2 regions of the Aeromicrobium sp. JP4 genome follow, and region 2 is predicted to be linked to the other one. Evidence: predicted binding sites of a transcription regulator. Region 2 holds the regulator's gene; the other holds the start of a gene.
The links. The regulator HrcA, encoded in region 2, represses chaperone genes, less so after heat shock. The targets are predictions, from matches to a motif close to TTGGCACTCGNNNNNNNCGAGTGCCAA.
Positions count from the first base shown of each region.

Region 1: groES (co-chaperone GroES) is a predicted target of HrcA. The motif match lies at 8,494-8,520, and genes of this name have one in related genera.

Region 1 covers NZ_CM143290.1:1,431,901-1,446,799, forward strand. Annotated here, with positions in the region: gene ACY1JX_RS07065 (carbon-nitrogen hydrolase family protein) at 1-297, opposite strand, end outside; gene ACY1JX_RS07070 (GuaB3 family IMP dehydrogenase-related protein) at 294-1,391, opposite strand; gene guaB (IMP dehydrogenase) at 1,426-2,931, opposite strand; gene ACY1JX_RS07080 (4Fe-4S binding protein) at 2,991-4,625, opposite strand; gene ACY1JX_RS07085 (AurF N-oxygenase family protein) at 4,664-5,584, opposite strand; gene ACY1JX_RS07090 (helix-turn-helix transcriptional regulator) at 5,723-6,016, shown strand; gene ACY1JX_RS07095 (hypothetical protein) at 5,994-6,314, opposite strand; gene groL (chaperonin GroEL) at 6,488-8,089, opposite strand; gene groES (co-chaperone GroES) at 8,120-8,413, opposite strand; gene ACY1JX_RS07110 (class I SAM-dependent methyltransferase) at 8,561-9,721, shown strand; gene ACY1JX_RS07115 (LamB/YcsF family protein) at 9,808-10,527, shown strand; gene ACY1JX_RS07120 (5-oxoprolinase subunit B family protein) at 10,529-11,110, shown strand; gene ACY1JX_RS07125 (5-oxoprolinase subunit C family protein) at 11,107-11,961, shown strand; gene tsaD (tRNA (adenosine(37)-N6)-threonylcarbamoyltransferase complex transferase subunit TsaD) at 12,030-13,076, opposite strand; gene ACY1JX_RS07135 (lysophospholipid acyltransferase family protein) at 13,127-13,882, opposite strand; gene ACY1JX_RS07140 (DUF5709 domain-containing protein) at 13,926-14,339, opposite strand; gene ACY1JX_RS07145 (DedA family protein) at 14,385-14,867, opposite strand; gene rimI (ribosomal protein S18-alanine N-acetyltransferase) at 14,864-14,899, opposite strand, start outside.
Region 2 covers NZ_CM143290.1:1,017,320-1,032,218, forward strand. Annotated here, with positions in the region: gene ACY1JX_RS05000 (PhoH family protein) at 1-292, opposite strand, end outside; gene ACY1JX_RS05005 (histidine triad nucleotide-binding protein) at 310-654, opposite strand; gene dnaJ (molecular chaperone DnaJ) at 676-1,824, opposite strand; gene hrcA (heat-inducible transcriptional repressor HrcA) at 1,862-2,878, opposite strand; gene ACY1JX_RS05020 (hypothetical protein) at 2,992-3,420, shown strand; gene ACY1JX_RS05025 (DUF3097 domain-containing protein) at 3,413-4,246, shown strand; gene ACY1JX_RS05030 (lysylphosphatidylglycerol synthase domain-containing protein) at 4,233-5,246, opposite strand; gene ACY1JX_RS05035 (arginine deiminase) at 5,239-6,489, opposite strand; gene ACY1JX_RS05040 (basic amino acid/polyamine antiporter) at 6,512-7,963, opposite strand; gene hemW (radical SAM family heme chaperone HemW) at 8,004-9,119, opposite strand; gene ACY1JX_RS05050 (AMP-dependent synthetase/ligase) at 9,148-10,983, opposite strand; gene lepA (translation elongation factor 4) at 11,128-12,987, opposite strand; gene ACY1JX_RS05060 (hypothetical protein) at 13,034-13,375, opposite strand; gene rpsT (30S ribosomal protein S20) at 13,521-13,781, shown strand; gene holA (DNA polymerase III subunit delta) at 13,832-14,809, opposite strand; gene ACY1JX_RS05075 (ComEC/Rec2 family competence protein) at 14,824-14,899, opposite strand, start outside.

The DNA of each region.
Region 1 (14,899 bases), 410 kb from region 2:
GGCCGGGTCGTCGCCCAGGCCGAACGCCAGCGTGGAGATCGTGAAGCCGTCGGGCCCGTCGAGGCAGGCGCCGACGAGCGCCACCGTGCCGGCCGTCGCGGCCGCGTCGGCGATCGGCTGGAGCCGCGGGTCGGTCTCCCCCACGACGATCGGGGGCATTCGGTAGCCGCCCAGGAAGAGCTCGGGCATCACCAGCAGGTCGGCGCGCGCCGTTTCGATCGCCCGGACCACCGTGGCGATGTCGGCCTCGACGTCGCCGGCCGAGGCGTACTGGCCGGCTGCGACGCGCAGCGTCACCCGAGGACGACCTCGATGCGCTGGAACTCCTTGAGGTCGGTGTAGCCGGTGGTGGCCATCGCGCGGCGCAGCGCCCCGACGAGGTTCATCGTGCCGTCGGGCACGTGCGACGGGCCGAACAGCACCTGCTCGAGCGAGCCGACCGTGCCGATCTCCACGCGCTCGCCGCGCGGCAGGTCGTCGTGCCAGGCCTCGGCACCCCAGTGGAAGCCCTGGCCCGGCGCATCGGTGGCGCGCGCGAACGGCGAGCCGATCATGACGGCGTCGGCGCCGCAGGCGAACGCCTTGGCGAGGTCACCGCTGCGGCCGATCGAGCCGTCGGCGATGACGTGCACGTAGCGACCGCCGGACTCGTCGAGGTAGTCGCGGCGTGCCGCGGCGACGTCGGAGACGGCGGAGGCCATCGGCACCGCGACGCCCAGCACGCTGCGCGTGGTGTGGGTGGCGCCGCCGCCGAAGCCGACCAACACGCCCGCGGCGCCCGTGCGCATCAGGTGCAGCGCGGCCTGGTGCGTGGCGCAGCCGCCCACGATCACCGGCACGTCGAGCTCGTAGATGAACTCCTTGAGGTTCAGCGGCTCGGCGTTGCCCGAGACGTGCTCGGCCGAGACCGTGGTGCCGCGGATGACGAACAGGTCGACGCCGGCCTTCACGACCGCGTCGGCGAACTGCTTGGTGTGGCCCGGGGACAGGGAGCCGGCGACCGTGACGCCGGCGTCGCGGATCTCCTGCAGGCGGGCGGTGATCAGCTCGGCCTTGATCGGCTCGCTGTAGATCTGCTGCAGGCGCCGGGTGACCTGCGCGGGCTCGATCCGGGCGATCTCCTCCAGCTGCGGGCGGGGATCCTCGTACCGGGTCCACAGGCCCTCGAGGTTGAGCACGCCGAGGCCGCCGAACTTGCCGAGCGCGATCGCGGTCTCGGGGCTCATCACCGAGTCCATCGGCGCGGCGATCACCGGCAGGTCGAAGCGGTAGGCGTCGATCTGCCAGTGCGTCGACACCTCCTGCGGGTCGCGCGTGCGACGGCTGGGCACGATGGCGATGTCGTCGAAGTGGTAACCCTGCCGGCCTCGCTTGGCCAGTCCGATGTCGATGCTCACCCGCCCAGCCTATCGGGCGCCGATCGCGTCAGAGGATCGTGTAGTTCGGCGCCTCGACGGTCATCTGGATGTCGTGCGGGTGGCTCTCCTTGAGCCCCGCCGACGTGATCCGCACGAAGCGTCCGCGCTCACGCAGCTCGGGGATCGACCGCGAGCCCACGTAGAACATCGACTGGTGCAGGCCGCCGACCAGCTGGTGCGCGACCGAGGAGAGCGGACCCCGGTAGGCGACCCTGCCCTCGATGCCCTCGGGGACGATCTTCTCGTCGTTCGTGACGTCGGCCTGGAAGTAGCGGTCCTTGGAGTAGGACTTCTTGCCGCGGGAGGCCATCGCGCCCACCGAGCCCATGCCGCGGTAGGTCTTGTACTGCTTGCCCGCGACGAAGATCAGCTCGCCGGGGCTCTCCTCGCAGCCGGCCAGCAGCGAGCCCACCATGACGCTCTCGGCGCCGGCGACGAGCGCCTTGGCGATGTCGCCGGAGTACTGCAGGCCGCCGTCGGCGATCACGGGGATGCCCGCGGGCTCGGCCGCCAGCGACGCCTCGTAGACCGCGGAGATCTGGGGCACGCCGACACCCGCGACGACGCGCGTGGTGCAGATGGAGCCCGGCCCGACGCCGACCTTCACCGCGTCGACGCCCGCATCGACCAGCGCCTGGGCGCCCTCACGCGTGCCGACGTTGCCGCCGATGATCTGCACGCCGTCGAACGCGGAGTCGGCCTTGAGCTTGCGCACCATGTCGAGCAGGGCGCGGGCGTGGCCGTGGGCCGTGTCGACCACGAGCACGTCGACGCCGGCCTCCATGAGGCGCGTGGCGCGCTCGTAGGAGTCGCCGAAGAAGCCGACGGCCGCACCGACGAGCAGGCGGCCCTCGGCGTCCTTGCTGGCCATCGGGAACTGCTCGGACTTCACGAAGTCCTTGACGGTGATGAGGCCGGCGAGCTTGCCCTGGTCGTCGACGATCGGCAGGCGCTCACGCTTGTGCTGGCGCAGCAGGGCGGAGGCGTCCTCGCGGCTGATGCCGACCGGGCCGGTGATGAGCGGCATGTGGGTCATGACGTCGTGGACGAGCGTGGTGGCCCACTCGGCGACGGGCGTGAAGCGCAGGTCGCGGTTGGTGACGATGCCCAGCAGCGTGTTGTCCTCGTCGACGACCGGGAGGCCGGAGACGCGGTACTCGCCGCAGCGCTCGTCGAGCTCCTCGAGCGTGGCCTTCGGGCCGATCGTGACGGGGTTGGGGATCATGCCCGTCTGCGTCCGCTTCACGAGGTCGACCTGGTACGCCTGGTCGTCGATCGAGAGGTTGCGGTGCAGGATGCCGATGCCACCCTCGCGCGCCATCGCGATGGCCATGCGCGACTCGGTGACCGTGTCCATCGCGCTGGACAGCAGCGGGATCCGCAGCGAGATCTCGCGCGTGAGCCGGGTCGTGGTGTCGACCTCACTGGGGATGACGTCGGTCTCGCCGGGAAGCAGCAGGACGTCGTCGTACGTGAGGCCGAGGGAGGAGAACTTGTCGGGGATGCCCACCATGGGCCGAGTCTACCCGCGCGCGACCGCGCTCCCACACGCGCGGGATGTGATCTGAGCCGTCAGTGCAGGCTCGTGGCGGGACTGACCCGGAGCATCTCGTCGACCGACTCGAACTTCACGCGCGGGCGTCCCTCGCGGTGGCCCCGCGTCTCCTCGGCCTTCTCGATCGCGAGCATCCGGCGGCGGCCGACGACGCGGTCGACCCGGGTGCGCACGAACGGCCCGAACGTGAGCCTGCGCTTCGGCGCCGGCGGGATGAGACCGGCGTTCGCGTCGGCGACGATCGTGGCGATCGTCTCGTGGGCGCAGGTGCGGTTGGTGCCGATGCCGCCGGTGGCGCCGCGCTTGATCCAGCCGACGACGTAGGTGCCGGGGACCGCCTCGCCCGTGGCCGGGTCGACCACGCGCCCGTGCTCGTTGGGCACGGTGGCGGTGTCCTCGTCGAAGGGCAGGCCCGCGACGGGGGTGCCGCGGTGACCCGTGGCGCGGATCAGGGTGCCGCACGGGACCTTCTGGGCCTGCTCGGGCACTCCGGACGGGGCCACCTGCACGGCCTCGACGCGCTCGCCCCCCTCCACCGAGACGACCTGGCGGCCGAACGAGAACACCAGCCGGCGGCGTTCGCCGGGCGGTGCGGTGAGGTCGACGTCGACCAGGGGCAGCGCCGCCAGGACGGCGGCGTTCGACTCGGGCTCGGCGTCGGCTAGCTCCGCCTCGGTGAACTCGTCGCGGGCCACGACCACGTCGATGCCCGGGGGCATCATCAGCAGCTCGGGACGGGTGAACGCCGCGGCCGAGGGTCCCCGGCGACCGAGCAGGACGACCTCGCGCACGTCGAGACCGCGGAAGGCGGCGACGGCGTGGTCGGGCATGTCGGTGCGGGCCAGCACCTCGGGGTCGTGCAGCAGCAGGCGGGCGAGGTCGAGGGCCACGTTGCCGTTGCCCACCACGACCACGCGGTCGCCGGACAGCACGACGCCGTCGGGAGCCACGTCGAGCGCGCCGTTGTACCAGCCGACCACCTCGGGCGCCGGGTACACGCCGGGCAGGTCCTCCCCCGGCACCCCCAGCTCGCGGTCGCGACGGGCGCCGACGCCGTAGATCACGACGTCGTGGTGCTGCAGCACCTCCGCGTGGGAGATGTCTCGGCCCACCTCGACGTTCATCACCATCTTCGTGCGGGGGTGGCGGTAGGCCCAGTGGAAGAGGTCGGCGAACTTCTTCGTGTCCGTGTGGTCGGGCGCCACCCCGCCGCGCACCAGGCCGCCCGGCACGGGCAGCTTGTCGATCATCGTGATCTTCGCATCGGTGGACAGCAGCAGCTGCCGCGCCGTGTACGCGGCCGCCGGGCCGGTGCCCACGATCGCGATCGACAGCGAGCGCTCGAGGTCGCCGCCCATCTCGTCCCACGTGTGGGTCTTCGGCTTCTCCCGCGGCGGGCGCCGCTCGAAGAACTCGGCGTTGAGGTCGGCGAACACCGCCTCGGCACCGCGCAGCAGGTCGATCGCCTTGGGCGCCGCCACGGGGCACGCGTCGGCGCAGGCCCCGCAGTCGATGCAGGCCTTCGGGTCGACGTAGAGGATGTCGGTGGTGCCGAAGTCGGGCTCGTCGGGAGTGGGGTGGATGCAGTCCACGGGGCAGACCGAGACGCACGAGGCGTCCTTGCAGCAGGACTGGGTGATCGCGTAGGCCACGGCGGGTGCTTTCGGGTTCGAGGGTCGGCCGGGCCGGGTCAGAGCATGTGGACGGTGCGGTACATCCGCATCGCGGCCGGGGTGAGCAGGCCGACCTCGGACAGGAAGTCCATGAGGTGCACGCAGCTCATCCGCATGAGGTTCTGGTGGTGGGTGTTGGCCTTCACGGCCGCCTTGGCCACCTCGGGGTCCAGACCCACGTTGGCGTAGACGTCGTCGTTCACCAGGGAGTCCACGATGATCGCCGCGACGACCGAGATGACGAAGGCCGCGAGGTGACGCCGCGGCTTGGAGACCCCCTCGAGGTACTCCTTGACCTCCATGCGCGCGAACTTCATGTGGCGCGCCTCCTCGACCACGTGGATCTTGCTCGTGGTGCGCACCTCCTCGAGCACGTTCTCGCCGCGCATCCAGTCGCGCTGCATGACGTCGAGGACCTCCTCGGCGACCAGGATCGACGCGTAGGACTGCTCGCCGTTGGCGGTGCTGCGGAAGACGCGGGCGAGCTCGTGGAAGAGCCGGCGCGGGCGGTAGTGCGGGACGCCCATCTTGCTGCACGTCTTGCTGAACATGAGCGAGTGCCGGCACTCGTCGGCGATCTCGGTGAGGGCGAAGCGGAACTCCGGGTCGCCGTAGTCGGCGGAGTACTGCGAGCGCAGCACCATCGACTGCAGCATCGTCTCGAACCAAATGCCCGTGCTCATGATGGAGCCGACCTCGTGACGGGTGAGGTCGATCCGCTGCTGCTCGCTCATCGAGTCCCACAGCGGCGTGCCGTAGAGGGTGGACCACTCGGGGTTGAGGCCGTACTTGGTCGGGTCGAGGGGCTTGGCCCAGTCGATCTCCTGGTCGGGGTCGTACGACAGGACGGCGGCGGACTCCAGCAGTCGCTCCAGCTCGGTGTCCATGTCGATGGACTGGCGGAACTCGACGGCGGCGCGATCGTCGGTGACGGTCATGCGATCTCCTCGGTCAGCGGTATGTGACATTGTGAATGTAACATAGATGTGAGGCGTGTCACCAGACTTCCGGGCACCGGACTTCAGCCCTACCGTATTGGGCTGCACCGGCTGCCCATTGGGCCCATGCTGTTGTGCATGCCCAAACGCACACCGACGGCCCACACCGCCGAGGTCGCCAGCGCCTTCGCCTCCTGGTTGCGCCACCGGCGCGAGGGCGCGGGCATGACCCAGGAGGACCTCGCGCACCGCGCGGGCCTGAGCCGCAACCAGGTGCAGAACCTGGAGAACAACCGGAACAACAACGCCACCGGACGGTCGTCGGCCAACCCGAGCCTGGACACCCTGCTGGCCCTCGAGGCGGCCTTCGGACTGTCGCTGGGCGACCTGCTGGTGGAAGTCCGCGAGTTCATGGACTCCGCCGGGCGCTGACCCTCCTGCGGTCGCCGGCCAGCCCGGCGGCCCGTTCGACGTCGGCGACGATCCGGTCGAACACGTCGGCCGCGTGCTGCAGGGCGGCCGCGAAGGCCCGGCTCTCTCCCGCGGACGCGGCGTAGGCCTCGGCGCCGTAGGCCAGCTCGATCCGGTCGCCGGGCAGGGTCCCGTGCAGGATCGCCACCCAGGCACCCCCGGGCACCGGGAACACGCGCGCGTGCTGTTCGTCCTCAGCCGTCTCGCCGGAGCGGTGGTCGGTGCACCACCACGGGCAGGTGGTCGATGGCGTCGTCATGGGGCAGTCCTATCAACGGGTGCGGACACCGGGTCGACCCCTAGGTTATTGGGCCCGACGCGCCTTGTCGTCCCCGTGTCTCACCCACGCGTCGCGGCGTCGCCGGACACGACGAAGGCCCCGGGCGGGTGCCCGGGGCCTTCGTGCGTGACGAGATCGTCAGCAGGGACCGATCAGTGGTTGTGGCCAGCGTGATCGTCGGCCTCGTCGGCCGGCTTGTCCACCACGAGGGTCTCGGTGGTGAGCAGCATGGCCGCGATCGAGGCCGCGTTGGCGAGCGCCGAACGCGTGACCTTGACCGGGTCGAGGATGCCCTGCGCGAGCAGGTCGCCGTACTCGTTCGAGGCCGCGTTGTAGCCCTCACCGGACTCGCGGACCTTGGCCACCACGACCTCGCCGGAGACGCCGCCGTTGCGGGCGATCCACTCCAGCGGGGCGTCGGCGCCCTTGCGGACGATGCGCACGCCGAGGGCCTCGTCGCCGGACAGGTTCAGGTCCTGGTCCAGCACGCCGACCGCGTGGACCAGCGCCGAGCCACCGCCGGGGACGATGCCCTCCTCGATGGCCGCGCGGGTCGCCGAGACGGCGTCCTCGATGCGGTGCTTCTTCTCCTTGAGCTCGACCTCGGTGGCCGCGCCGACGCGGATGACGCAGACGCCACCGGCCAGCTTGGCCAGCCGCTCCTGCAGCTTCTCGCGGTCCCACTCGGAGTCGGTCTGCTCGAACTCGGCCTTGATCTGGGCCACGCGGCCCTCGACCTCGGCCTGGTCGCCGCCACCGTCGATGATCGTCGTGTCGTCCTTCGTGATGACGACGCGACGCGCGGTGCCGAGCACCTCGAGGCCGACCTGGTCCAGCTTGAGGCCGACGTCGGGGGTGACGACCGTCGCGCCCGTGAGGGTCGCGATGTCCTGCAGCATCGCCTTGCGGCGATCGCCGAAGGCCGGCGCCTTGACCGCGACGGACGTGAACGTGCCGCGGATCTTGTTCACCACGATCGTGGACAGGGCCTCGCCCTCGACGTCCTCGGCGATGATGAACAGGCTCTTGCCCGACTGGACGACCTTCTCCAGCAGCGGCAGGAGGTCGGACACGGCCGAGATCTTGCCCTGGTTGACGAGGATGTACGGATCGTCGAGGACGGCCTCCATGCGCTCGGTGTCGGTGACCATGTACGGCGACAGGTAGCCCTTGTCGAACTGCATGCCCTCGGTGAACTCGAGGTCGGTGCCCATGGTGTTGGACTCCTCGACCGTGATGACACCGTCCTTGCCGACCTTGTCGAACGCCTCGGCGATGAGCTCGCCGATGACCGAGTCACGGCTGGAGACCGTGGCGACGGCCGACATGTCCTTGACCGAGTCGACGGCGCGGGCGCGCGAGTGCAGCTCGTTCGTGACCGCCTCGACGGCAGCCTCGATGCCCTTCTTCAGGCCGACCGGGTTGGCGCCGGCCGCGACGGCGCGCAGGCCCTCGTGGACCATGGCCTGGGCCAGCACCGTGGCGGTCGTCGTGCCGTCACCGGCGACGTCGTTCGTCTTGGTGGCGACTTCCTTGGCCAGCTGGGCGCCGAGGTTCTCGAACGGGTCGTCCAGCTCGATCTCACGCGCGACGGACACGCCGTCGTTCGTGATCGTGGGGGCGCCCCACTTCTTGTCCAGGACGACGTAGCGGCCCTTGGGGCCGAGGGTCACCTTGACGGTGTCGGCGAGCTTGTCGACACCGCGTTCGAGGGCGCGGCGTGCGTCCTCGTCGAATTCCAGAATCTTGGGCACGAGTGCTCCCTAACGGTTGGCTGGGTGGACTCAGGCGATGACGGCGAGGACGTCGCGGGCGTTGAGGATGAGGAACTCCTCGCCGCCGTGCTTGACCTCGGTGCCGCCGTACTTGCTGAAGAGCACCTTGTCGCCGACGGCCACGTCGACGGGGATGCGCTCGCCGCTGTCGCTGACGCGACCGGGGCCGACGGCCACGACCTCGCCCTCCTGCGGCTTCTCCTTGGCGGTGTCGGGGATGACGAGACCCGACGCGGTGGTCTGCTCGGCCTCTCCGGCCTTGATGACGATGCGATCTTCGAGCGGCTTGATGGTGACCGACACTGGTCGACCTCCCCTTTCGGATGAGTAACGTTCGGTTGGCACTCACTCGGTGGGAGTGCCAGTTGTCAGCGTAGCACCGGCTGGCACTCGACCAAACGGAGTGCCAGAGCCGAGGTCGGGAGAGCGTCCGGTGGCAGACTCTGGCGCGTGGATGCGCACACCTTCGCCGAGCTCACGGCCCCCGCCGGGCAGGCGCTCCTGGCGCAGGTGGCCGACGGCGCGGGGCGCGAGTCCGACCTCGCACTGGGCACGCGACTGCGACGCGACCACCCCGCCGAGCTCGTCGCGGCGGCCGTCACCCAGCACCACCTGCGGCGACGCGCGGTCACGAAGTTCGGGACCGAGGCCGAGCTCCTCTACTTCACCCCCGACGCCCTCGAGCAGTCCACGCGGGCGCCGGTCGCGGCGCACCGAGCGAGCCGGCTGGCAGCGCTCGGCGCCGAACGGGTGGTCGACCTCGGCTGCGGCATCGGCGGCGACCTGATCGCCGCTGCCCGGGCAGGCCTCGAGGTGCGCGGCGTCGAGCTCGACCCCGTCCGCGCCGCGATCGCGCGAGCCAACCTGGCCGCACTCGGCCTCGCCGGGACGGTCGAGGTCGGTGACGCCACGACGACCCCGATCGGCGCCGACGAGGTCGCCTTCGTCGACCCAGCGCGTCGCGACGGCGCCGGCCGCACGTTCCGGCTCGACGCGCTCGTGCCCGCCTGGGACTTCGTCACGGGCCTGCTCGAGGGCCGCGCCGTGGCCAAGGTGATGCCGGGCATCGCCCACGACGCCGTCCCCCCGGGGGTGCAGGCCGAGTGGGTCTCGCACGGCGGCGACCTCGTCGAGGCGAGCCTCTGGGGGGCCGGTTTCGGCCAGGACCCGGCCCGCCACGCCACCGTGCTGCCGAGCGGCGCCTCGCTCGTGGGTCGTGGCGCCCGGGCCCGCGTCGGGGACGTCCTGTCGCACCTCGTCGAGCCGGACGACGCCGTGATCCGGGCGGGGCTCGTGGCCGAGCTCGCCGAGGACCTCGGCGGCCACCTCCTCGACCCCCGCATCGCCTGGATCACCACGGACTCCCCCGCGGCCGAGCCTTTCGGCCGCGCGTTCCGCGTCGTCGAGGAGCTGCCCTTCCGCGAGAAGCAGCTGCGCGCCGCCCTGCGCGAGCGCGACATCGGCACCCTCACGATCAAGAAGCGAGGCGTCGACGTCGTGCCCGAGCGGCTCGTGGCCCGCCTCAAGCTCACCGGGTCCCGCACCGCGACGGTCGTGCTGACCCGCGTGGCCGACGAGGCGCGCGCCTTCCTGGTGGAACGGCAGCGCTGAGCGTGACGTTCGCGGGGTCGACACGCCGGTGCGCACCCCCGGAACGTCACCGCCAGCGATGACCTGGCGCGCGGTAGCGTCGGGCCATGGCCGGCCGCGTGGACCTCAACGTCGATCTCGGCGAGTCGCCCGAGCGGTGGGCGTCCGGCGAGGACGAGCGCCTGCTCCCCCTCGTGACCAGTGCGAACGTCTGCTGCGGCGCGTACGCCGGCGACGACGACCTGATCCGCGCGACGTGCGAGGCCGCGGTCGGGCACGGCGTCGCGATCGGGGCGCAGGTGGGCTACCGCGACCGCGAGGGATTCGGCCGCCGGTTCGTGGACCTGCCGCCCCGTGACCTCGTGGACGAGGTCCGGCGCCAGCTCGACCACCTGCGCGAGCTCGCGGACCGCGTCGGCGGCCTGGTCACCTACCTCAAGCCGCACGGTGCGCTCTACCACCGCATCGGCCACGATCCCCACCAGGCGGAGGCCGTCGTCGAGGCGCTGCTGGCCGACGGGACGCCGCTGCCCCTCGTGGGCATGCCCGGGTCGGTCGCGCTCGAGATGGCGCAGGACTCCGGGATCCGTGTCGTGCTCGAGGGCTTCGCCGACCGCGCGTACACCCCCGAGGGTGGCCTGGTGTCCCGCGACCAGCCGCATGCCGTGCTGACCGATCCGGCCGAGGCCGCCGCCCAGGCTCTCGAGCTGGTGGGATCGGTGGACTCCCTGTGCGTGCACGGCGACAGCCCGGACGCCGAGCGCCTGCTGCGCCACGTGCGCGGCGTCCTCGTGGAGCACCGCGTCGAGATCGAGCCCTTCCACTGAGATGAGGATCCTGCCCTGCGGCGATCGCGCCGTGCTGCTCGACTGCGCGGACGCCGACGAGGCCCGTCGCTGGCATGCCGCGCTGCGCGATCGCGGAGCGACGCTCGGTGCGACCACCGTGCTGCTGCGCGGGCGGCCCGAGGAGCTGCGCTCGTTGGTGGGCGCGACCACCCCTGCTGATCTGGCCGCCGTCGCCGGGGCCGAGGTGGAGATCCCGGTCGTGTACGACGGACCTGATCTCGAGGCCGTGGCGCGACACTGCGGACTCGACCCGGACGAGGTCGTGCGCCTCCACGGGGCGACGCCGTGGACGGTGGCGTTCGCCGGCTTCGCGCCCGGCTTCGCCTACCTGTCCGGGGGCGATCCCCGCCTCGAGGTCCCGCGGCTCGACCGTCCGCGGCCACGCGTGGAGCCGGGCTCGGTCGGACTCGCCGGCCGGTTCAGCGGCGTCTACCCCCGCGCCTCCCCCGGCGGCTGGCGGCTCATCGGCCGTACCGACGCGCCGCTCTGGGACCTCGATCGCGACGACCCTGCACTACTGCACCCGGGTGACACCGTCCGGTTCGTCGAGGTGACGCGATGACCCTGCGCGTGCTGGAGGCAGGCGCCCTGAGCCTGGTGCAGGACCTCGGGCGTCCCGGGCTGGGCGATCTTGGCGTAGGGCCGTCGGGCGCGTTCGACCGCCGCGCCCTGCGCACCGCGAACCACCTCGTCGGCAATCCGGGCGACGCGTCCGTCGTGGAGGCCCTCGGCGGCGGACTCGCGCTGGTGGCGACCCTGCCGCACGTCGTGGCCGTCACGGGGGCGGCGGGGCCGCTGACCGTCGACGGCCGGCCGGTCGACTCCGGCCGCCCGCTCGCGCTGCGGCGTGGCGACGTGCTGCGACTCGGGGCGCCGGTCGCCGGGCTGCGCTGGACGGTCGCCGTCGCGGGCGGGATCGCGGTGCCCCCGGTCCTGGGCAGCCGCTCCCGCGACACGCTCGCCTCCCTCGGCCCCGATGCCCTGGCGGCCGGCGACGAGCTCGCCGTGGGTCCTCCCGTCGGACCGGTCTCGCTCGAAGGACTGCCGCCCCTGCTGCCCACGGGCGAGGTGGCGGTCCGGGTCGTGCTGGGCCCGCGCGACGACTGGTTCACCCCGGCGGCCGTCGCGACGCTGCTCTCGACCGGCTGGGGCGTCGACCCCGTCTCGGACCGCATCGGTGTCAGGCTGGAGGGGCCCGCGCTCGACCGGGCGCGCGAGGGTGAGCTGGAGAGCGAGCCCGTGGTGCGCGGCAGCATCCAGGTGACGACCTCGGGTCGTCCGGTGGTGCTGGGTCCGGACCATCCCGTCACCGGCGGCTACCCCGTGATCGGCGTGGTCCTCGACGCCGACACCGACGTGCTCGCCCAGCTGCGGCCCGGCGACACGCTGCGGTTCCGCCGCCACCGCGCCTGACGCCCCGGCATTGACCCACTAACGCCGAGTGGCGCAAACCGGGGTCGCGAGTGTCGGGGGCAGGCCGGTCAGGCGGCGACGATGCGCGTGACGGGCAGGCTGGAGTCGACGGCGAGGTCGAGCGACGACGGAGCGATGCCCCGGCGGACGACCTCGGCGCCGAGCGCCGCGACCATCGCGCCGTTGTCGGTGCACAGCGAGATCTGCGGGATGCGGACCTCGACGCCGGCCTTCTCGGCGCGCTCGAGGACGAAGTGGCGCAAACGGCCGTTCGCGGCCACGCCCCCGCCCAGGATCAGCCGGGGGACGTCGTGCTCGAGGCACGCCTTGATCGCCTTGCGGCTCAGCACGTCGCAGACCGCGTCCTGGAACGAGGCCGCGACGTCGGCCACGGCGACCGGGCGCTGCATCCGCTGCTCGTGCTGCACGTGGCGGGCCACCGCGCTCTTGAGCCCGGAGAAGGAGAAGTCCCAGCGGTACCGCTCGAGGTCGCGCCCCGTGGTCAGGCCACGCGGGAAGGCGATCGCGGTGGGGTCGCCGTCGCGCGCCACCTTGTCGATCTCCGGGCCGCCGGGGTACGGCAGGCCCAGCAGCCGGGCGACCTTGTCGAACGCCTCGCCGGCGGCATCGTCGATGGTGCCGCCGAGCAGCGTGATGTCGGTGGCGATGTCGTTGACGAGCAGCAGCTCGGTGTGACCGCCGCTGACCAGCAGCGCGATCGAGGGCTCGGTGTACCGGCCGTGCTCCAGCTGGTCGACCGCGACGTGCGCCGCCAGGTGGTTGACCCCGTAGAGCGGCTTGTCGTGGGCCAGGGCGAGGGCCTTCGCCGCGGCGACCCCGACGAGCAGGGCGCCGGTGAGGCCCGGACCGCTCGTCACCGCGATCGCGTCGACGTCACGCACGTCGACGCCGGCCTGCTCGTAGGCCTGCTCGAGCGTGGGAACCATCGCCTCCAGGTGCGCCCGGCTGGCGACCTCGGGCACGACGCCGCCGAAGCGCACGTGCTCCTCGACGCTGGACGCGACCGCGTGCGCCAGCAGGGTGGTGCCTCGCACGATGCCGACACCGGTCTCGTCGCAGGAGGACTCGATCCCCAGCACCAGCGGTTCGCTCACCGGACCATTGTGCCGTGGAGCAGGAAGCACCGTGCCGTCGGTGCGCAGGCTCAGCCCCGCTCGGCGCGCCTGGCGTCGCGGGCCGCCTTCTCCTCAAGGTCGAGGCGGCGGGCCTCCTCGGGCGTGGGAGCGGTGCCGCCGTAGCGGGCCGGGGCCCACCACTGGCCCTCGGGCGAGACGGGGTACTCGTGGATCGCCTTGTCGAGCAGGGCCGTCAGCGAGTCGTGCAGCAGCGCCGTCTCGGCGACCGGGTCCTCCCCCGTCACCGGGATCGGCTCACCGACGTGGAGCGCGATCGTCTTGCCCCGGCCCCACAGGTCGGCCTCGTGGTCCTTCGTCTTGAGCAGCTGCGTGCCCCAGACGACCATCGGGATGAGCGGCACACCACCCTCGGCGGCGGCGCGCACGGCACCGGTCTTGATCTCCTTGACCTCCATCGACCGGCTGATCGTGGCCTCGGGGAAGATGCCGACGATCTCGCCGCGGCGGGCGTAGTCGGCGGCCGCGTGCAGCGACGCCTCGCCCTGGGCCCGGTCGACCGGGATGTGGTGCATCGAGCGCATGATCGGTCCGGAGACCTTGTGCTCGAACGCCTCCTTCTTCGCCATGAAGCGCACGAGCCGGCCGGCGGGCTGGGCGGCGAGTCCGTTGAAGATGAAGTCGACGTAGCTGACGTGGTTGGAGGCCAGGATGGCCCCGCCCTCACGCGGGATGTGCTCGGTGCCGGACGTCTGGAAGCTGATGCCCAGCACCCGGAACAACGTCTTGGCCGTGCCGATGATGGGCGGGTACGTCACGTCGCGCATGCGTGAACCCTAGTGCACGCGCGTTCACCGATGAGGCTTCTCGTCACTCGTCCTCGACGACGTGGACCGCGGCCTCCTCGGCACTCGCACCGGCACCGTCGATGCCGACATCGTCGCCGACGAGCTCGGACACGTGGTCGACGCCGTTGCCGCCTTCGGGATCGACGAGGCGGCCCGAGCGACGACCTCCGACCTCACCGTCGTCGAGGTCCTCCTCGCTCCACTCGGAGTCGGGGTCGACGTCAGGCTCCTCCTGCGAGAGGCGCTGCTCGAACGACTCGCCCTGGATCTGCTCGTCGACCGTCGTGCCGAATCCCTCGCCGGCCGACCAGCGCTCGGGAGCGGTCAGCCCCTCGTCGAGCGGGTCATGGGTCTCGCGACCGAGCAGCGTGTCCTGGTCCTGGTCCTGGCTCAGGTACTGGGAAGGGGCCGGGGGCTGGTTGCGCGGATCAGTCATGCCTCCACCTTGCCACGCACCCGGAGCAGGCGCCGGTCGTGCGGATCAGTCCGGGCCGGGCTCGCGCGCGGGGTCGGCCTGGCTGGCCGAACGCTTCAGCAGGACCGCCACGACGACCACGACCATCAGCACGAAGAGCCAGGCGAGACGCTCGGATCCGCCCGTGAAGACGGCCAGGAACGCACTCATCCCGATGGTGGACCAGATGGTCGCCCAGATCACCGCGCCCGGCACGAGACCGGTCAGGTAGCGCGGGAACGACATGCGCGCGAGGCCCGCGGCCAGGTTCACCGCAGTCTGCGCGCCGACCGTGAAGAAGCTCACGGTGACGGCCGGAGGACCCCAGCGGTCGACCTGTCGCATGGCGGCCCGGACGCGCGGACCGGGCTCGCGCTCGCGCAGCAGACCGGCGGCGATTGCGCGCCCGATCCCGTAGGTGGCACCGGCGCGCAGGAGCACGATGACGAAGAACGTCAGCCACGCCCAGAACCACGGCCATGCGCGGATGGAGTCGAGCAGCTCGGTCATGCCAAGCCCAGCTCCATGAGCACGGCGTCCGC
Region 2 (14,899 bases):
GGCGCTCCTGCGTCTCGGTGCGGAGCATGCCGATGCTGCGCTCCACGGTCTCGGCGCTGAGCGCCTGACCCGTGCGCAGGATCGTCACGAGCTCGTCGAGGAGTCGCTCGACCAGGGCGGCCTCGGAGGGCTCGCCCGTGATCGTGACCTCGTTCCCGCGCGCATGGATCTTCGCCTCGAAGGCGGACTCCATGAGGCGCAGGAACTCGTCGGCGGGCCCGAACAGGGAGACCAGGGGCACGGACGCGGGAATCGTCACCGTGTGTCGTGGCTGTGCAGTGTCGTCAGTCATACCCCTCCAGCGTAGCGTCAGGCCAGGAACAGCTTCGAGACGTCGACGCCGGCCAGCACGTGCACGTGCGCGTGGAAGACGGTCTGTCCCGCGTTCTCCCCGGTGTTGAACACCAGGTTGTAGTCCTCGTACCCCTCCTGCGAGGCCACCACACGCGTCTGGGCCAGCAGCTCGGCCGCGACGGCGGGCTCCGCCGAGGCGAGGGACGCCGCGTCGCGCTCGTGCACCTTCGGCACGACGAGCACGTGCACCGGCGCCTTCGGGTTGATGTCCCGGAACGCGATCGTGTGCTCGGACTCGGCGACGACGTCGGCCGGGATCTCGCCCGCGACGATCTTGCAGAAGATGCAGTCAGCAGCCATGCGCCGACTCTAGCGACCGGCTCACTTGAAGGCGTCGCGGATGCGGCCGAAGACGCCGGAGCGCGAGTTGTGACCCACGACCGGGTCGACGTGCTCCTCGCCGCGCGCGGCGGCGAGCCTCTCGAGCAGCTCGCGCTGCTCGGCGTCGAGCTCGCGCGGGGTCTCCACCACGACGTGCACGGTGAGGTCGCCGCGACCCGAGCCGCGCAGGCGCGGGACGCCGAAGCCACGGGCCACCACGGTCTCGCCCGACTGGGTGCCCGGCGGCACCTCGATCGGGACGGAGCGCTCGGCGTCGTCGACCTCGTCGCGCTCCGCGTCGAGGGTGGGCAGGTCGATGCGGGTGCCCAGCGCGGCAGCGGTCATCGGGACCGTGATCTGGCACGCGAGGGCGTCGCCCTGGCGCGTGAAGACGGGGTGGCGGGCCACCTTGACCTCGATGTAGAGGTCGCCGGCCGGGCCACCGCCCGCGCCGACCTCGCCCTCGCCGGCGAGCTGGATCCGGTTCCCGTCGTCGACGCCGGCGGGCACGTTGACCTGCAGGCTGCGGCGCGAGCGGACGCGGCCCTCGCCGTTGCACTCGCGGCAGGGGTCGGGGATGACCGTGCCGTAGCCGTGGCACGTGGGGCACGGACGCGAGGTGCGGATGTCGCCGAGCAGCGAGCGCTGGACGTGGTGGACGTTGCCGTGGCCGTGGCAGGTGCCGCACGTGACCGGCTCGGAGCCCTCGTTCGCGCCGGTGCCGTCGCAGACCTCACAGGTCACCGCGGTGTCGACCTTGATCTCGCGGCTGACGCCGAACGCGGCCTCCGCGAGGGAGATCGACAGGCGCAGCAGCGCATCCTGGCCGCGCTGCACGCGCGGGCGCGGGCCGCGCGAGGACGTCTGGCCGAAGAACGCATCCATGATGTCGTCGAAGCTGAAGCCCTGGCCGAAGCCGCCGCCCATGCCGCCACCGGCGGACAGCGGGTCGCCGCCACGGTCGTAGACGGCGCGCTTCTGCGGGTCGGACAGCACCTCGTAGGCCGTGGTGACCTCCTTGAAGCGCTCGGACGCGTCGGGGGCGTCGTTGACGTCCGGGTGCAGCTGGCGGGCCAGCCGGCGGTACGCCTTCTTCAGCTCCTCCGGGGTCGCCTCGCGGGACACGCCCAGCAGTTCGTAGTAGTCCAAGGTCTCTTTCTCTCTCGCAATTCCTGGGGTGGATCGCTCAGCCGTCGGCGAGGATCCGCCCGACGTAGCGGGCGACGGCGCCGACGGCGGCCATCGTGGCGGGGTAGTCCATGCGCGTCGGTCCCATGGTGCCCAGTTGGGCGAAGCTCTCGCCGTCGGGTCCGTAGTTGCTGGACACGACGGCCGTGCCCGACAGGTCGTCGCGGCCCGTCTCGCGCCCGATCCGCACGTGCGGTCCGACCGTGGCCTCACCGAGCAGGTGCAGCAGCACGACCTGCTCCTCCATCGCCTCCAGCACGGGACGGATCGCGGTGTCGAAGTCAGCGCCGAAGCGCGCGAGGTTCGCCGTGCCGCCGACCGCCACGCGCTCGTCGGAGCGCTCGTTGGAGAACGTGTTCGCCAGGGTCGTGACGATCGAGGTGACGACCGGGCGGTCGTCGGTGGCGAACGTGTCGATCAGCTCGGCCAGCCGCAGCGAGGCCTCGGGCAGCCGCTCGCCCAGCGTGGCGCGGACGATGCGCGACTTGAGGTCGCTCAGCAGGCCCTCGCCGGGGGTCTGCGCGAGCTCGACGATGCGCTGCTCGACGCGGCCGCTGCTGGTGATCACGACGATCAGCACGCGCGAGCCCTCGAGCGCGACGAGCTCCACGTGACGGACGGTGGAGCGCGTGAGCGACGGGTACTGGACGATCGCGACCTGGTTCGTCAGCTGCGCGAGGATCTTCACGCTGCGCATGACGATGTCGTCGACGTCGATGGCGCCCGAGAGGAACGTCTCGATGGCGCGGCGCTCGGCGACCGAGAGCGCCTTGACCTCGGCCAGCCGGTCGACGAACATCCGGTAGCCCTTGTCGGTGGGGATCCGGCCGGCGCTGGTGTGCGGCGCCGTGAGGTAGCCCTCGTCCTCGAGGGCCGCCATGTCGTTGCGGATCGTGGCCGACGAGACGCCGAGGCGGTGACGCTCGACGAGCGCCTTGGAGCCGACGGGCTCCTGCGTGGCGACGTAGTCCTCGACGATGGCTCGCAGGACGTTGAGCCGACGGTCCTCGATCACGCTGTCACCTCCCACGCTGCTGGCACTCGAACCTGACCAGTGCCAGTCTACCGAGGTCGTCGAGGGCGGTGCGCCTGCGCGGAGGCCGCCGGGCGGCATGGCAACCTGTCGGGGTGAGTGAGGTCTCCGTACGCCCCGACGGCGCGATCGAGGTCGCCGACGGCGGCCAGGTGCTCGTGTACACCCCCTACGCCGTGACGGCCGCCGACGGGACCACCGTCGCGCACGAGTCGCGCGGCGGGACGATGGCCGCGGTCTGGGCGAGTGCCGTGGGCGAGGCCTTCGTCGAGGTCAGCCACCTCGGCCACGGCCCGGAGGGCGGCGAGCTGGTCATGGTGGTCACCCGGCCCGGCCACTCCCCCGACGTCGCGCTGGGCGCACTCGTCACCGACGAGATCCCCGCCACCGTGCCCGAGAGCTGGCCCGCGGCGGTCGACCTGGCGATCGGGCTGATCGTGCACGACACCCTCGACAGCGGCACCAAGGACGACGTCGAGGACTTCCACCAGCGACTCCTGGGAGTGTGGTTCGGCCATGGCTGACCGCTACGGCTCCGACGTCCTCTCCGGCGACTGGCGCCGGCCCGCCCGCGGCCGCTCCACCGAGGTGGCTGCCGACACCGGCCTCGTCGTGGAGGAGGCCTCCACGGGCTTCGTCGGCGAGATCATGCGCGTCGAGCGCGACCTCGGCACGGTCCAGCTCGAGGACCGGCGCCTGCGACGCAAGGTCTTCCCGCTCGGCCCCGGCTTCCTCTTGGAGGGCAAGCCGGTCGTGCTGGTCGCCCCCACGCCGAAGGGGAAGGCCGCGCCCACCCGCACCGCCTCGGGCTCGCGGATCGCCGCCGACACCCGGGCGAAGGTCGCGCTGCCCAGCCGGATCTACGTCGAGGGCCGCCACGACGCCGAGCTCGTCGAGAAGGTCTGGGGCGACGACCTGCGCGCCGAGGGCGTGGCCGTGGAGTACCTCAACGGCATCGACGACCTGGCGGCGATCGTCCGCGACTTCTCCCCCGGTCCGAAGCGCCGGCTCGGCGTGCTCGTCGACCACCTGGTGCCCGGATCGAAGGAGCAGCGTCTCGCCGACGAGGTCGCGCACGTGCCGCACCTGCTCGTGGTCGGGCACCCCTACGTCGACGTCTGGCAGTCGATCAAGCCGCAGCGGCTCGGCATGGACGCCTGGCCGACGATCCCGCGGAGCATCGAGTGGAAGCGCGGCATCTGCGCCCACCTGGGCTGGCCGCACGACGACCAGGCCGACATCGCGCGGGCCTGGAAGGCGATCCTCGGCCGGGTCGACTCCTGGACCGACCTCGAGCCCGCGTTCCTGGGCCGGGTCGAGGAGCTCATCGACTTCGTCACCTCGCCCTGAGCAGCTGCAGCTTCCACAGCCCCACGGAGAGCAGCCCCAGCACGAGCGGCCCCGCGATCGTGATCGTGCGCCAGATCACGAAGCCCGCCACGAGCTCGGCCTCGTCCGCGCCGGCCTCGATCGCCAGCAGGGTCGCGACGACGACCGCGTCGAGGATGCCGAGCCCCGAGAAGGGGAACAGCGTCAGCGGGTAGGCGACGAGGAAGGCCACGAGCACCTCGATGGCGGGAACCTCCGACGTGGTGACCCCGACGAACCGCAGCGACGCGACGATCAGCGTCGCATCGACGACGACCATCGCCACGAGGGCGAGTACCGAGCGCGGCAGTGCCCACGGGACGCGGTCGACGACGCGCCCGCGGAAGTCCGCCGCCCAGGCAGCCCACGCCTCGGGGTCGACCCCGTGGCGCATCCGTCCGACGAACCGTGCCAGCCGGCGGGCGAAACCCACCGTGAACGCCTCGCCGCGGAACGCCAGCCACACGACGGCCAGGAGTGCGGCACTCACCGAACCGCTCAGGACGGCGGGGACGAACTCGCCGAGGTAGAACGTGCCGAGGCCGAGCATCAGCGCGATCCCCAGCAGCGGCGCGCCGAATCGCACCACGTAGAACGTCACGGTGTTCATGACGGTGCCGGCCAGGCCCGCCGGCGCCGGGATCCCCCAGGACCCGAACATCGCCAGCCGCAGCACGACGTCGGAGGGCGGAGGGGCGACCGTGGTCATCAGGATGGCCGCCTGGTCGTTCTGCATGGCCCTGATCGGCGGACACCCCGGGATGAACAGGGCGAGCGGCAGGGCATTGAGGAACTGGCGCACCAGCAGCCCGATCACGAGGACGGCGAACTGCCACGGCGCGAGCTGGGCGATCGCGGTGCGGACCTGCTCCCAGTCGATGTCGCCCAGCAGCCCGCGGATCACCACGACGATGACCGTCAGCAGGACCGCGACCAGGCCGAGCCGCACCCAGCGTCGGCGCGCTCCTGACTCCTCAGGCATCGAGCGGGTCGCGGATGATCGGGCACGTCATGCAGTGCCCGCCCCCGCGGCCGCGGCCGAGCTCGGCTCCGACGATCTCGATCACCTCGATGCCGGCCTTGCGCAGCAGCGAGTTCGTGTGGGTGTTGCGGTCGTAGGCGATGACGACGCCCGGCTCGAGCGCGACGAGGTTGTTGCCGCTGTCCCACTGCTGGCGCTCGGTGTCGTACTCGCTGCCGCCGGTCTCGACGATCTGGAACTTCTCGACCCCGAGCGCCTCGGCGACGACGTCCACGAACAGCGCGTCCTCGTGGTCGATGACCTCGATGCCGGGCAGTCCCTCGCCGGGCAGGATCGTGAACGCGTGGATTGTGTTGACGATCTCGGGGTAGATCGTGACGACGTCGCGGTCGGCGAACGTGAAGACGGTGTCGAGGTGCATGGCGGCGCGCAGCTTCGGCATGCCGGCGACGATGACCTTCTCGGCCGCACCCTGGTCGAACAGGGCCTTCGCCAGCTGGGTGATGCCCTGGCGCGACGAGCGCTCGCTCATCCCGACCAGCACGACGCCGTTGCCCGGGACGAGCACGTCACCGCCCTCGACCGTGGCGGTCCCCCAGTTCTCCTCGGGGTCGCCCCACCAGACCTTCGACCCGGCGAACTCGGGGTGGAACTCGTAGATGGCCTTCATCAGGAGCGTCTCGTCCTTGCGGGCCGCCCAGTACAGCGGGTTCAGCGTCAGGCCGCCGTGTACCCAGCACGTGGTGTCGCGCGTGTACAGCGTGTTCGGCAGCGGAGGCATGAGGTACTCGTGGCCGCCGTGCGCCTCGCGGACGAGGGCGCGGTAGCCCGGCGCCAGCTCGCGCGGGAGGTCACGGGTGGACAGGCCGCCGATGAGGAACTTCGTCAGCTCGTCGGCCGGCAGCTCGTCGAGGTAGCCGCGGGTCTCCTCCACGAGGCCGATGCCGACCTCGTTCGCCACGATCTTGCGGTCGAGCAGCCAGGCTCGCGCGGTGCGGTCGGCCATCGTCGCGGAGAGCACGTCGTGCAGCTCGACCACGTCGATCTCGCGCTCGCGCATCTTGTCGACGAAGTCCAGGTGGTCGCGCTGGGCGTTCTGCACCCACAGGACGTCGTCGAACAGCAGGTCGTCGCAGTTCGAGGGCGTCAGCCGCTCGTGCGCCAGTCCGGGCGCGCAGACGAGCACCTTGCGGAGGCGGCCGACTTCGGAGTGGACGCCGTAGGCGTCGGAGGGCTGCGTCATGAGACTCCTTCGGGACGTGGGATCACACGGTGATCCCGCCGGTGAGCAGTTGGTAGAGGGCGACCACCGCACCGATGGCGATGACCACGAACAACGCCAGCTCGGCCGGGGTGAACACCCGCAGGCGGCGCTCGCGGCGCGCGACGACGAACAGCACCGCGGCGGGCGCGTAGACCAGGCACGAGAGCAGCAGGAACTCCAGCCCCGCCGCGATGAACAGGAAGATCGCGTACGCGGAGGCGACGGCGGCGAACACCAGGTGCTTGCGCCGCTCGGCGGAGTCCTCCGCCTCGTACGTCTCGCCGCTCAGTGCGAGCTTCAGCGCGTACGCCGCCGCCAGCAGGTAGGGCACGAGCGCGAGACTCGTGGTGAGGTCCAGCATGAAGTCCAACGAGTCCTCGATGAACAGCGTCAGGGCCAGCAGCACCTGAACGCCGATCGACGTCGCGACCAGCGCGGCGATGGGGGTGCCCGCAGCGTTCTCCCGACCGAGGAACCTGGGCATGTCGTCGCTGCGGGCCGGGATGAACACGACCTCCGCCGCCATCAGCGTCCACGCCAGGTAGGCACCGAGCACCGACACGATGACGCCGATGCTGATGAACCACTTGCCCCACGGGCCGACGGCCTGCTCGAACAGCCCGATCATCGACGGCTGAGGGGTCCCCACGATCTCTGCCTGGCTGAAGGCGCCGTAGGAGACCATGGTCACGAGCGAGAAGATCGCGAGGACGCTGAGGAACCCCAGCACCGTCGCGCGGCCGACGTCCTCGCGTCGCTGCGCGTAGCGGGAGTAGACGCTGGCGCCCTCGATCCCGATGAACACGAAGGTCGTGATGATCATCGTGTTCTTGACCTGCTCGGTGAGGGTGCCCAGATCGTCGTAGGCGAAGAAGTTGTCGCTGAAGACGCCTGCGTCGAACTGGAAGCCCAGCACGACGATGAACGTCAGGATCGGGATGACCTTGCAGATCGTGACGATCCGGTTGATGACCGCCGCGTCACGCACGCCCCGGGCGATGAGGTAGTGGAACACCCACACGCCCATGGTCGACACCGCCACGGCCAGCAGCGTGTCGCCCTCCCCGAACTCGGGGAAGAAGAAGCCGATCGTCGCCGTGATGAAGATCCAGTAGAACGCGTTGCCCGCCATCGTGCTGGCCCAGAAGCCCACGGCGGAGTTGAAGCCGGCGTAGTCCCCGAAGCCCGCCTTGGCGTAGATGAACACGCCGGAGTCCAGCTCGGGCTTGCGGATCGCGAGGGTCTGGAAGCAGAACGCGAGCATGAGCATCCCGGTGCCGGCGACGGTCCACGCGATCAGCGCACCGGCGACGCCGGTGGCCGTGCCGAAGCGGGCCGGGAGCCCAAAGACGCCGGCGCCCACCATGGACCCGATGACCATGGCCGTGAGGACCGGGCGGCTGACCTTGCCGGTCGACCCGCCCTGGGCGGTGGTGACCTCCGTGTCCCCCATGCGCTGAACGTAGCGCAGCGCGACGTCCGCCGAACAGGTCTCACTCGCCGCCGACGGCCTCCAGGACCACGCGGTCGGCCATCAGCCGACCTGAACGTGTGAGCACGACGCGGTCCCCGAGCGGCTCGAGCCAGCCCGCCTGGATGAAGCGGTCGACGTCGCCGAGCAGCGCCGGCTCGATCCCCTCGGCCAGCCGGATGCGCAGCATCACGTCCTCGAGGTGCCGGGCCTGCGCATCGGGCCGCTCGCCGTCGGCGCGCGGCGAGTTCCCCGCGGCGAGGCGCTGGGCGTAGGCGGCGGGGTGCTTGACGTTCCACCAGCGCTCGCCGTCGACGAAGGAGTGGGCGCCCGGGCCGACGCCCCACCACTCGCCGCCGTTCCAGTAGCCCACGTTGTGACGACACTGCGCCGCCTCGTCGCGAGCCCAGTTCGACAGCTCGTACCAGCTCAGGCCGGCCGCCTCGAGCAGGTCGTCGGCGAGCAGGTACTTGTCGGCGGTCTCGTCGTCGTCGGGCATGACCACCTCGCCGCGGCGCACCTTGCGCGCGAACGCGGTGCCGGCCTCGACGATCAGGGCGTAGGCGCTGATGTGGTCGGGCTCCATCTCCAGGGCCGACTCGACGGTGTGGCGCCAGTCGTCCATCGACTCCGACGGCGTGCCGTAGATCAGGTCGAGGCTGACCTGCTCGAAGCCGGCCTCGCGGGCCCACGCCACGGCCTGCGGGACGCGCTCGGGATCGTGGGTGCGGTCGAGCACCGAGAGCACGTGCCGCACGGCCGACTGCATGCCGAAGGAGATCCGGGTGAACCCGCCCTCGCGCAGCTCGGCCAACGACTGCGGAGAGACGCTGTCGGGGTTGGCCTCGGTGGTGACCTCGGCGCCCGGTGCGAGCCCGAGGCGGTCGTCGACGGAGCGCAGGAATCGCACGAGGTCGCTCGCGGCCACCTGCGACGGCGTGCCGCCGCCCACGAACACCGTGTCCACGGTGCGCTCGGGCACGAGGGCCAGCTCGCTCAACGCCGCCTCGATGTAGGTCGACCGGGAGGCGCCGACGACGTCCGGCCCGCCGAGCTCGTCGGCGGTGTACGTGTTGAAGTCGCAGTAGCCGCACCGCACGGAGCAGAACGGCACGTGCAGGTAGATGCCGAACGCCACGTCCCCAGCGTACGGGGCGGTCCCGCGGTCAGGCCCCGGCGTAGAACCCGTCGAGGACGTCGGAGTAGCGGTCCTCCACGACGCGCCGCTTCACCTTCATGCTCGGCGTGATCTCACCGGACTCGATCGACAGGTCGTGGTCCAGCACGGCCCACTTCTTGATCGTCTCCCACGGGTTGAGCTTGGCGTTGAGCTCCTCGATGTCCTGCGCGATCTGCTGCTGGATCCCCGGCGAGGAGACGATCTCCTGGTAGGACTTGCCCTCCATGCCGTGATTTGCGGCCCAGGCGTCGACCGCGTCGGGGTCGAGCGTGATGAGCGCCGAGCAGAACTTGCGGTCGTTCCCGTGGACCACCATCTGGCTGGCCAGCGGGCAGACCGCCTTGAACGCGCCCTCGATGTGCGACGGCGCGACGTACTTGCCGCCCGACGTCTTGAACAGGTCCTTCTTGCGGTCGGTGATGCGCAGGTAGCCGTCGGCGTCGAACTCGCCGATGTCGCCCGTGGCGAGCCAGCCGTCGTCGACCAGCGCGGAGGCGGACTCGGAGTCGAGGTTGTGGTAGCCGCGCATGACGCCGGGGCCCTTGATGAGGATCTCGCCGTCGGTCGCGATCTTGACCTCGGTGCCCGGGAAGGGTCGACCGACGGTGCCGATGCGGTAGTCGTCGGGGTGACCGACCACGGCACCGGCCGAGGTCTCGGTCAGGCCGTAGCCCTCGAGCACCAGGATGCCCGCGGCATGGAACCACTCGGCGATGTCGGTGGACAGCGCCGCGGCACCGGAGATGAAGAAGCGGACCCGGCCGCCGAAGCGGTCGCGGACCTTGGAGAAGACCAGCTTGTCGGCGACGGCGTGCTGCGCCTTGAGCGGCAGCGGCACGGGCTTGCCGGCCCGCTCGAGGCGCGACTTCTGCAGGCCGACGCGCTCGGCCCAGTGGAAGAGCTTGAGCTTGGCGCCACCCTCCTCCTCCATCATGCCGACGATGCGGCCGTAGGCCTTCTCGAAGATGCGCGGCGCGGCGCCCATGAAGGTGGGCCTCACGACGGCGAGGTTCTCCACGATCTTCGGCACGCGGCCGTCGACCGCGCACGGGAACCCGACGGCGAGCTGCGTCGTGAGCAGCACCTTGCCGAACGAGTGCGCCATGGGCAGCCAGCGGTATTCGAGGTCGTCGATCGTGAGCAGGCCCGGCGCGGCGACGGCGGCACCCTCGTAGGTCCAGCAGTCGTGGACGAGGCGGACGCCCTTGGGTCGTCCGGTGGTGCCTGACGTGTAGATCAGGGTGGCCAGCGACTCCGGTCCGGTCGCGGCGATGCGCTCCTGCACGACGCCCGGGTGGTCGGCGAGGTACTTCTCGCCCTGGGCGAGGAGGTCGTCGAGCGAGATCACCCAGTCGCCGTCGGTCTCGCCCTCGAAGGCGACGACCTTCATGACCTGCGGCAGCTCGGATCGGCCGTCGCGCAGCTTCGCGACCTGGGCGTCGTCCTCGGCGAACACGACGCGACTGTCGGAGTCGGACAGGATGTAGACGACGTCAGGAGTGACGGTGCTCGGGTAGACCGTGGTGGTCGCCGCGCCGGCGGAGTTGATCGCCAGGTCGGCCAGGATCCACTCGATGCGGGTGCCGGACGCGATCGCGACCCGCTCCTCGGGCTCGATGCCCAGCGCGACGAGGCCCGCCGCGAGCTTCGAGACCTGCTCGCCGGCCTGGTTCCAGGTCAGCGAGTGCCAGCTCTCGTCGGCATCGGGGTAGCGGAACGCCTCGCGAGGCCCGGAGGCCTCGACGCGGCCGAAGAACAACTCGCCGACGTTGCGAGCGCGGTTCTGGACGATCAAGAGCTGGTCGGCTTCGGAAACAGCCATTGGAGTTCTCCCAGGGACGGATGGCAAGCGTGTGATGCAGGTCACCCTATACGTGCGGAGGGCCCCGTTACCGCTCAGTCACGAAATCACCCCGGGCGCGGCACCGCCCACCCTGTGCGGGCAGCGGAGCGGCGGGCGAGCGGCTCAGCTCTGCTTGGTGTCGCCGGTGGAGAGCGCGGCGATGAAGGCCTCCTGGGGGACCTCGACGCGGCCGACCATCTTCATGCGCTTCTTGCCCTCCTTCTGCTTCTCCAGCAGCTTGCGCTTGCGGCTGATGTCGCCGCCGTAACACTTGGCGAGCACGTCCTTGCGGATCGCGCGGATGTTCTCGCGGGCGATGATCCGCGCGCCGATGGCGGCCTGGATCGGCACCTCGAACTGCTGGCGCGGGATGAGCTCCTTGAGCTTGCCGGCCAGGGCGACGCCGTACGAGTACGCGCTGTCGCGGTGCACGATCGCGCTGAAGGCGTCCACGGGCTCGCCCTGGAGCAGGATGTCGACCTTCACGAGGTCGGCGGCCTGCTCGCCGGACAGCTCGTAGTTGAGCGAGGCGTAGCCCTTCGTGCGCGACTTCAGCGCGTCGAAGAAGTCGAACATGATCTCGCCCATGGGCAGCGTGTAGCGGATCTCGACGCGGTCGTCGGAGAGGTAGTCCATGCCGCCGAGCTGGCCGCGCCGCGCCTGGCACAGCTCCATGATCGTGCCGATGTAGTCCGACGGCGCGAGGATCGTGGCGGACACGATGGGCTCGTAGACCTCGGAGATCTTGCCGGCGTTCGGGTACTCGCTCGGATTCGTGACGGTGTGCTCACTGCCGTCCTCGAGCTTCACCCGGTAGACGACGTTCGGCGCGGTCGAGATGAGGTCGAGGTTGAACTCGCGCTCGAGCCGCTCGCGCACGATCTCGAGGTGCAGCAGGCCCAGGAAGCCGATGCGGAAGCCGAAGCCGAGCGCGCCGGAGGACTCGGGCTCGTAGACGAGCGCGGCGTCGTTGAGCTGGAGCTTCTCCAGCGCGTCGCGCAGGGTGGCGAAGTCGTCGCCGTCGATCGGGTACAGGCCGGAGAACACCATCGGGTTCGGGTGCTGGTAGCCGCCCAGCGGCTCGGCGGCGGGCTTGGTGGCCGAGGTCACCGTGTCGCCCACGCGGCTCTGGCGGACCTCCTTCACCCCGGTGATGAGGTAGCCGACCTCGCCGACGCCGAGGTGGTCGGCCTTGACGGGCTCGGGGCTGATGACGCCGACCTCGAGCATCTCGTGCACCGCGCCGGTGGACATCATCTTGATCCGGTCGCGGTGGCTGAGCTTGCCGTCGATCACGCGGACGTAGGTGACGACGCCGCGGTACGTGTCGTAGACGGAGTCGAAGATCAGCGCGCGCGGCGGACCGTCGGGGTCGCCCTGGGGCGGCGGCACCTCGTCGACGATGAGGTTCAGCAGCGCCTCGACGCCCTGGCCCGTCTTGGCCGAGACGCGCAGCACGTCGTCGGGCTCGCCACCGATGATCCCGGCGATCTCCGCGGCGTACTTCTCCGGCTGCGCGCCGGGCAGGTCGATCTTGTTGAGCACGGGAATGATGTGCAGGTCCGCGTCCATCGCCAGGTAGAGGTTCGCCAGCGTCTGGGCCTCGATGCCCTGAGCGGCGTCGACCAGCAGGATCGCGCCCTCGCACGCCTCCAGGGACCGGCTCACCTCGTACGTGAAGTCCACGTGCCCGGGGGTGTCGATCATGTTGAGGATGTAGGTCGTGCCGTCGTCGTCACCGTCGGACTTGGTGAACGGCATCCGCACGGCCTGGCTCTTGATCGTGATGCCACGCTCGCGCTCGATGTCCATCCGGTCGAGGTACTGCGCGCGGGCGGCGCGCGCATCGACGACGCCGGTGAGCTGGAGCATCCGGTCGGCGAGGGTCGACTTGCCGTGGTCGATGTGCGCGATGATGCAGAAGTTCCGCAGCAGTTCGGGCGGAGTCGACCCCACGGTGGGGGCAGGAGTGGAGCGCGTCATGGTGAGGTCCATTGTCCACGACCCGGGCACAGGTCGTGACCAGCGATCATCGCCAGGCGTATGCGATGACGACGTTGACCACGACCAGGGCTGCGACGACGTGGCCCCAGGGGTTCGGGGCGGGCAGCTTCTGCTTCATGAACGCGAGCGCCGTGGCGACCGCCGCGATGACGAGCTTGACGCCGACCTTGGCGTTGTTCGGGTCGTGCACGGCCTCGCTGGCCGAGCCGATCCCGGTGAGCACGATGCCGATCACCAGGGCCGTGGCGACGGCGTGCGCCATGCCCTTGGGGACCCGCGGGGCGCGGAGCGACATGGCCCACAGGACGAGGGCCGCGACCCAGCACGCGATGTGGACCCAGACGAGGATGTCGTAGAAGAGCTGCACGACCCGAGCGTACGAGACGGAGCGGATTTGAGGACCGGGTGCTCCCGCTGGTAGCATTGACGATTGCGTGTCCAGCCCACCGTACGACGGGCTCGGACGCGACCAAGACTTCTCATCACCGGAACGACGAAAGAAAAGGTTTGCCGTGGCGAACATCAAGTCGCAGATCAAGCGCAACCGGCAGAACGAGGCCGCGCGCGAGCGCAACAAGTCCGTGCGCTCCGCGCTGAAGACCGCCGTTCGCCGCTTCCAGGAGGCCGTCGAGGCCGGCAACACCGACGAGGCCAAGACCCTCGCCGCCGACACCGCGAAGAAGCTCGACAAGGCTGCTTCCAAGGGTGTCATCCACAAGAACCAGGCCGCGAACCGCAAGTCCGCGATCGCCAAGAAGGCCGCCTCGCTCTGATCTTCACGACAACGCCCCGCACCTGATGGTGCGGGGCGTTTTCGCGTTGCCTACGACGTGCGGGCGCGAGCCACGGCGATGTCGATGATCATCCGCTCGACGGCGTGGCCGGGCTCGGCGGAGCCGCCCTTGACCTGCAGGTCGGCGTGGGCGACGGCGTCGAGCGCCTGGCGCAGCGAGGCCTCGCTCCAGCCGCGGGCGCTCTGGCGCAGCGAGCGAATCTTGAACGGCGGTGCGCCCACCTCGCGCGCCAGGTCGGCGTCGCGCAGGCCGGGATCGGCGGTGGCGACCCGGGCCAACTGGCGCAGCCCCGAGGCGAGCGCGGCGGTGATCAGCAGCGGGGCGACCTTGGCGGACTCGGCCCACCGCGCCCGCTCGAGCGCGAGGTCGAGCCGGCCGTCGAGGGCGGCGTCGGCGATCTCGTAGCCGCGGACCTCGGCTCGGCCGCCGAAGTAGCGGCCGACCACGGTGGCGTCGAGCCGCTCCCCCTCGGCCAGAGTGGTGACGAGCTGGTCGACCGCGGCCGCGAGCGACCGCAGGTCGGAGCCCACGGCCGCGACGAGCAGGGCGGCGCCCTCGTCGTCGATGGCGCGCCCTTGCGAGCGGGCCTCCTGACGCACCCACGCGATGAGGTCGCGCTCGTACTTCGGCGCCTGCTGGGCGACCTCGGAGACGGCTGCAGTCTTGCGCAGCTTGTCGAGCAGGCCCTTGCCCTTGGCTCCCCCGCCGTGCACGAGCACGACGGCGGTGTCGTCGGACGGCGACGCGGCGTACTGGAGCAGCTCTCCGGCGACCTGCTCGCCGAGATCCTGTAGATCCGTGAGGACCACCGCGGTGGCCTGGCTGAACAGCGAGGCGCTGGTGAGGGCCGTGAACTCGCCGGGAGCCAGGGCCGAGGCGGCCGTCTCGGCGATCTCGGCCTCGGGAGCGGCTTCGCGGACCTGGGCCACGGCCTGGCGCTTGGCGCGGTCGGAGAGGAACTCGGAGTTGCCGGTGACCAGCAGGATCTTGCCGAACGGGTTCGCCACGTCCCGAGAATAGGTCACCGGGCCGACACGACGAGGCGCCCGTCGCGATCGAGGACGGCGATCGTGCCGGAGGTGTCGGTGCGCCACACC